DNA from 3 places in the Streptomyces sp. NPDC002889 genome. Region 1 is predicted to be linked to each of the others. Evidence: riboswitches for the same ligand, from Rfam matches in the RefSeq annotation. Region 1 holds a riboswitch; each other region holds the start of a gene.
What was found. Region 1 has a riboswitch for cobalamin ahead of ACFYWI_RS00100 (ribonucleoside-diphosphate reductase subunit alpha). Riboswitches for the same ligand answer to the same signal wherever they lie in the genome.
Positions count from the first base shown of each region.

Region 2: it holds a riboswitch for cobalamin, as region 1 does, so the genes downstream of both, metE (5-methyltetrahydropteroyltriglutamate--homocysteine S-methyltransferase) here and ACFYWI_RS00100 (ribonucleoside-diphosphate reductase subunit alpha) in region 1, are expected to answer to the same signal.
Region 3: it holds a riboswitch for cobalamin, as region 1 does, so the genes downstream of both, ACFYWI_RS05275 (cobalamin biosynthesis protein) here and ACFYWI_RS00100 (ribonucleoside-diphosphate reductase subunit alpha) in region 1, are expected to answer to the same signal.

Region 1 covers NZ_JBIAPT010000001.1:20,119-22,373, forward strand. The annotation lists gene ACFYWI_RS00100 (ribonucleoside-diphosphate reductase subunit alpha) at 1-781, opposite strand, end outside; cobalamin riboswitch at 920-1,052, opposite strand; gene mctP (monocarboxylate uptake permease MctP) at 1,229-2,255, opposite strand, start outside.
Region 2 covers NZ_JBIAPT010000006.1:157,894-160,148, forward strand. The annotation lists gene metE (5-methyltetrahydropteroyltriglutamate--homocysteine S-methyltransferase) at 1-1,237, opposite strand, end outside; cobalamin riboswitch at 1,401-1,623, opposite strand; gene ACFYWI_RS11075 (3-hydroxybutyryl-CoA dehydrogenase) at 1,795-2,255, opposite strand, start outside.
Region 3 covers NZ_JBIAPT010000003.1:59,133-61,387, forward strand. The annotation lists gene ACFYWI_RS05265 (anion permease) at 1-496, shown strand, start outside; gene ACFYWI_RS05270 (hypothetical protein) at 509-730, shown strand; cobalamin riboswitch at 883-1,019, shown strand; gene ACFYWI_RS05275 (cobalamin biosynthesis protein) at 1,128-2,147, shown strand; gene ACFYWI_RS05280 (cobyric acid synthase) at 2,144-2,255, shown strand, end outside.

The DNA.
Region 1 (2,255 bases):
GGATGCGGGAGTACGAGAGCCCGATGCCGCCCGCGTGCTTCGACAGCCGCGCCACCTGGTGGTAGCGGTCGTAGATGGAGTCCAGTTCGTCCAGCGGGGAATCCAGCAGATAGCAGGACGACATCTGGGGGTGGCGGGTACCGGAGTTGAAGAGCGTGGGGGAGGACGGCAGGTAGTCGAGCCGGCTCATCAGCCCGTACAGTGCGGCCACTTCGTCGAGGGCGCGGACCGACTCGTCCTCGGCAAGGCCTGCGGCCACGCGCAGCATGAACTGCTGCGGGGTCTCGATGACCTTGCGGGTGATCGGGTGGCGCAGAAGGTAGCGGCTGTAGAGCGTGCGCAGGCCGAAGTAGCCGAACCGGTCGTCGGCGCCCGGGTCGACGAGCGCGTCCAGCCGGGCCGCGTGCAGCGTGACGAACTCGGCCGTACGATCCGCGATCAGGCCCTCGCGGTGTCCTACCGCGACCGAGGCGGAAAACGACACCGAGCCCTGCCCGGCCGCCTCTTCGGCGATGGTGCGGGTCAGCAGACGGGCGGCGAGCCGGGAGTAGGAGGGGTCCTCGGAGATCAGCCCGGCGGCAGCGTCGGTGGCGAGGGAGTGCAGTTCGGCCTCGTCCGATCCGGAGTGCCGGCCGCGCAGTGCGGCGGCGGCGACCCGGCCCGGGTCGGTGTCGGGCAGATCGGCCGTGAGGTCGGTCAGGGTCCGCAGCAGCGCGGTCCCGGGACCGTCGGCCGCCTGCTCGACGGTTCCTGAAACCGGATCGGCTGGCGCGATCGTCACGTGGTGCTCCCTCGCTCGGATCCGGTTCGGCGGGGGAGGGGGAGGGCCGTGGGGCGTACGTGCCGCATCGGGGCAGCACGGCGCACGGCGTCCACCGGCCCAACCGCGAGGCCCGGACGTCCTGGCACCCGGATCGGTCGAACCGGATGCACCGTCGGCAGGTGCTCGGACTCGCGGGTACGGCAAAGCGCACCACAGCACACCGTTGCGGGACAGTTCCGGATTTTCACCGGATTCCCCTGCGGCGACAGCGAGCATGAGCATACATGTGGGGGCGGCTCATTGCGTCACCCCCCACATGTTGTGTCAGGAGGTATGTGAGACGCCCCAAAGATCCTGGGCGTCCGCCAACAGGCCGATACCGGGGACGCCTTCCCCGTCCTGTGCGAAGGGCCGCCGCATTCCCGGGCGGGAGATGCGACGGCCCTTGGCCCGGTGACAGAACGGTCAGTGGCCCGCGCCCGCTGTCGCCGCCGGGAGTTCCACCGTGACGCCGGGGTCGCCCGCGTCCGCCGTGTAGTCGGAGGGGCTGGTCTCGTCGACGCCGTCGGGGGCCTTGGCCGCCCGCAGGACGAAGGTGAGGGCCACGGTGACAACGACGTTCAGCACGAACGCGGTGAGGCCGATGTAGCCGATCTCGCCGATGCCGGGGATCTGGGCGGAGGAGCCGCCGAAGTGCTTCTGGGTGGGGCTCGCGACACCGTAAGCGGCCGCCGTACCGTAGACCATGCCGACCGCCCAGCCGGCGAGCAGCGCCCAGCGGTGGAACCAGCGGGTGAACAGACCGCCGACCAGGGCCGGGAAGGTCTGCAGGATCCAGATGCCGCCCAGCAGCTGGAAGTTGATGGCGACGGTCTTGTCCATGGTCAGGACGAAGGCCAGTGCGCCGACCTTCACCAGCAGCGAGACCAGCTTGGACACCTTGGTCTCCTGCGCCGGGGTCGCGTCGGGCTTGATGAAGTCCTTGTAGATGTTCCTGGTGAAGAGGTTCGCCGCGGCGATCGACATGATCGCCGCCGGCACCAGGGCGCCGATGCCGATGGCAGCGAAGGCCACGCCCGCGAACCAGGCCGGGAACATGTTCTCGAACAGCTGCGGGATCGCCAGCTGGCCGTTGGTCACCTTCACACCGGCCGCGATCGCCATGAAGCCGAGCAGCGCCAGCAGGCCCAGCATCAGCGAGTACAGCGGCAGGATCGTGGTGTTGCGGCGGATCACCTCGCGGCTGCGCGAGGACAGCGTCGCGGTGATCGAGTGCGGGTACATGAACAGCGCGAGCGCCGAGCCGAGCGCCAGCGTGGCGTAACCCCACTGGCCGAGTTCGCCGGGTACCAGCGCGCCGGCCGGTTTGCCTGTCGCCTCGTTGATCGTCGCGAACTTCTCACCGGCCTTGGCGAAGATCTCGTCGAAGCCGCCGAGTTTGATCGGGATGTAGATGATCGCCACCGCGATCACGATGTAGATCAGGGTGTCC
Region 2 (2,255 bases), on a different contig from region 1:
CCGATGCCCGGGCGCGGACCGCGGGGTCGTGGGTGAGTGCCGAGCCGGCACGGGAGGCCAGGTCGGCTCGGTTGGCGGCGAGTTCGGCCGCGACGGTTTCCGTGCCCTGGGCAAGGCCGCGGGCGAGGGTGACGATTTCGGCGGTCTTCTGGCGGGCGAAGGCGAGCCAGCGGGCGATCTGGGGGTCGATGTCGCGCTCGGCCGCGGAGTCGAGCGGCACGTGCAGCAGGGAGCAGGAGGCCGCGACATCGACCCGGTCGGCGAGGCCGAGGAGCGTACCGAGAGTGGACAGGGACTTCTCGAAGTCGTTGATCCAGATGTTGCGGCCGTTGACGACTCCGGCGACCAAGCGCTTGCCGGGCAGCCCGCCTACTGCGGCCAGGTCGTCGAGATTGGCCGCGGCGGCATCGGTGAAGTCCAGCGCGAGACCGTCGACGGGGGCCTTGGCGAGGATGGGCAGGGCTTCGCCGAGACGGTCGAAGTAGGAGGCGACCAACAGCTTGGGCCGGTCGTCGAGACCACCGAGGTCGCGGTAGGCGCGGGCGGCGGCGTTCAGGTCCGCGCGGGTGCGGTCCTGCACGAGAGCGGGCTCGTCCAGCTGCACCCACTCGGCGCCGGCGGCCCGCAGATCGGCGAGCACCTGCGCGTACACCGGCAGCAGCCGGTCCAGCAGAGTGATCGGCTCGAAGTCGGCGGCGACGCCGGGTGCGGGCTTGGCCAGCAGCAGATAGGTGACCGGTCCGACCAGTACCGGCCGGGCGGTGTGACCGAGCGCGAGGGCCTCCTTCAGCTCGGCGACCTGCTTGGTGGAGTCGGCGGTGAAGACGGTGTCGGGGCCGAGTTCGGGGACCAGGTAGTGGTAGTTGGTGTCGAACCACTTGGTCATCTCCAGCGGCGCCACGTCCTGGGTGCCGCGGGCCATCGCGAAGTAGCCGTCCAGGGAGCCTGCCTCGACGGCGGCACGGTGGCGGGCGGGGATCGCACCCACCATCACGCTGATGTCCAGGACGTGGTCGTAGTACGAGAAGTCACCGGTCGGCACCTCGTGGATGCCGGCCCCGGTCAGCTGCTGCCAGTTGGCGCGGCGCAGCCCGGCGGCGGTCTCCCGGAGGGCATCGGCGGTGACGCGGCCCTTCCAATAGCCCTCGACAGCCTTCTTCAGTTCACGGTTCTGGCCCTGACGGGGGTAGCCGTACACGGTGGCCCGTGCTGCCGCGGCTGCGGACTTGCTGGTCAAGGAACTCTCCTTCGCGAGTATGTCTCCTGTGGCACCCGGCGACGGGCAGAGAACGCGAAGAGGTGACGAACCGGACGGCACGGTCTCGCGCCGTTCGCGCGGCCGTCCGTCTGGTATGCACGCCGACCCTCCCTCGAGGTCGCCAGGATCTCCGCACGCGATCGGTCGCGCACGGGCAACGGGCAGGTCTTCGGACTCGCGGGCACGTCTGCCGGTCTCCCGGCGGACTCCTACTGGCCGTCGCTTCCCAGACCCGGCCGGGCCCAGTGCGTATGACGGCGGTCGTTCCCGCTCACCGCTGCGGGGCAGTCCCGGATTTACACCGGGTTCCCTCTTACGACGCTCCCATCTGGATGACAGGGCGAACCAGCTGCGCCTGCCAGCCTAGAGGGCAGCCCTCGAGCGCGGATACAACCGTTCACATTCCGGCGGTGATCTGAGACATGCTGCTCAGCCACGGACAACACAGCAGGGCGCGGGGCAGCTCGGTCACACCGCTCCGCGCCCCGCTCCACAGCAGCCTGGGCCCCTCGGCCCCGGCGGCGAACCCGGGCCCCTCAGCCCCGGTCGTAGGTGTGGAACCCCCGGCCCGACTTACGGCCGAGCAGCCCCGCCTCGACCATCCGCTGGAGCAGCGGTGGCGGGGCGTAGAGGGGTTCCTTGAACTCGTCGTACAGCGACTCCGCGATGGCCGCGACGGTGTCCAGGCCGATCAGGTCCGCCAGCTTGAGCGGCCCCATCGGATGGGCGCAGCCGAGCTCCATCCCTGCGTCTACGTCGGTGGCGGTGGCAAAGCCGGACTCGGCCATACGGATCGCGGAGAGGAGGTAAGGGATGAGCAGGGCGTTGACGACGAAGCCGGCCCGGTCCTGGGAGCGGACCACTGTCTTGCGCAGCGTGCTGGTCGCGAACTCCTCGACTGCCGTCACCGCGTCGGGCGCGGTGTGCAGGGATGCCACAACCTCCACCAGCGGCAGGACGGGTACCGGGTTGAAGAAGTGCAGGCCGAGCACGCGGT
Region 3 (2,255 bases), on a different contig from region 1:
GCCGCAGCAGGGCTTCGCCGCCCAGACCAGCGCGGCCAGCGTCATCCTCGCCTCCTCCAACCTCGGCTTCTCCCTGTCCACCACGCACTCGTGCTCCGGCGCGGTGATGGGCGCGGGCCTCGGCCGCAAGGGCGGAGTCGTCCGCTGGTCGACCGCGACCCGGATGTTCGTCGCCTGGGGTCTGACCCTGCCGGCGGCGGGCCTCGTCGCGGCGGGTGCGGAGTTCGTCACCCAGCAGGGTGACTGGGGTGTCGCGGCCGTCGCCGTCTTCCTGGTCGCCTCCTGCATCGCGATCTGGTTCATCTCCCGCCGCCAGGTCATCGACCACACCAACGTCAACGACACCGGGGCCGAGGAGCCCGCGGGCGTTGTCACGACCGCCATCGCGGCCGTCACCCCGCCGCCGGCGGGCACCCCCGCGCAGGACCTCAAGACCACCATCCCCGCCCCGGCCGCTCCCCCGGCCGAGCCGGTCGACAGCCCGGCCACGGTGTAAGGAAGCAGCAGCATGAAAATCGACTGGGCAGCTCTCGGCTCCGTCTTCGGCGTGAGCCTCGTCGCCACCGTCGCCCTGGTGGGCCTGTTCACCCTGGGCGTCGTGGGCCTGACCAAGCACGAGGCGGCAGCATCGGGCGGCGGCTCCGCGGCACTGGCCCGCACCGGCGCGTACGCCTCCTTCGCGCTGTGCGCGGCGGCCGTGGCGTACGGGATCTACCTGATCGTCAGCTGACGGCCGGAAGCACCGCACGAGCCTCACAGGCCGGTTCCCGTCCATCCTCCGGTGGACCGGGACCGGCCTTCGCGCGTCCCCGGGTACGGGCCCCTGTGTGGGGCTCGGCACACTGTCCCGCCGCAGGTCAAGGGTGAGTTGACGGGCGTTCGCGCGCGTGGTGGACTGCCGGGGCCATCTACGGCGGCAGAAGAGGAAGTCCGGTGCAAATCCGGCGCGGTCCCGCCACTGTCACCCGAGGAGCAGTCCCCGGGGAGCCAGGAACTCTCACCGCCGGTCACGTCGAACCAGGGCGCGGACCCTGAGTGAGGACTCATCGCCATGCCTGGCTGCGGTTCAGCCGTGTCTGCTCAGCCCCCCTGCGGGCGGGCCGAAAGCGCAAGGGGTCGCTGAATCCATGCGTGCCGACCGTGTATTCGTGTACGGCGCCGCCGCCGGTCTCGTCATCGACTCGCTGCTCGGCGACCCTCGCCGCGGTCATCCGGTCGCCGTTTTCGGCCGGGCGGCGGGCGCCGTCGAGCGTGTGCTGTGGCGTGACCACCGCGGCCGGGGCGCCCTGCACACCGCCGTGTGCGCCGGTGGCGCGGTGGCCGCGGGCGCGCTGGCGGCCCGGGCCGCGCTCCGTTCCCGTACCGCATCGCTCGCCCTGACCGCCGCCGCCACCTGGTCCGTCGTCGGGGGCACCACCCTCGGCCGCGAGGCCCGGGCCATCGGCGACGCGCTGGCCGCCGGTGACACCGAGCTGGCGCGCGAGCGGCTGCCGCATCTGTGCGGACGCGACCCTCAGTCCCTCGACGAGCAGCAGATCGCCCGTGCCGTCGTCGAGTCCGTCGCCGAGAACACCTCCGACGCGGTCGTCGGCGCTCTCGTGTGGGGCTCACTCGCCGGAGTGCCGGGTCTGGTGGGCTTCCGGGCGGTCAACACCCTGGACGCGATGGTCGGGCACAAGTCGCCCCGTTACCGCCGGTTCGGGTGGGCCTCGGCTCGCCTGGACGATCTGGCCGGCTGGCCGGGCGCCCGGCTCACTGCCGCTCTCGCGGTGCTCGCGGGCGACGATCCGCGGGGCGCCGTACGGGCGTGGCGGGCCGACGCGAAGAAGCATCCGAGCCCCAACGCGGGCCCGGTGGAAGCGGCGTTCGCGGGCGCGCTCGGCGTACGGCTGGGCGGGACCCTCTCCTACGGCGGCCGCATCGAGCACCGCCCGGTGCTGGGCGGCTCGGGCCGGCCGGTCCGGCTCACGGACATCGAACGGGCCGTGCGGCTGTCGCGGCGCGTCGGCGTGCTGGCCCTCGCGGTCGGAGCGGGCGCCCGACTGGCGTACGGAGCGGTGCGGGCGGGACGGCCGGCCCGTACCGCGGTGGCGGCGGGCCCAGGGGCGGGGACACGGCGCCGCGGCGCCGGAAAGGGGCGGGGATGAGCGGGAGCGGACGCAGCGGCGGGGGACTGCTGGTCGCCGGCACCACGTCGGACGCGGGCAAGAGCGTCGTCACCGCCGGCATCTGCCGGTGGCTGGTACGGCAGGGAG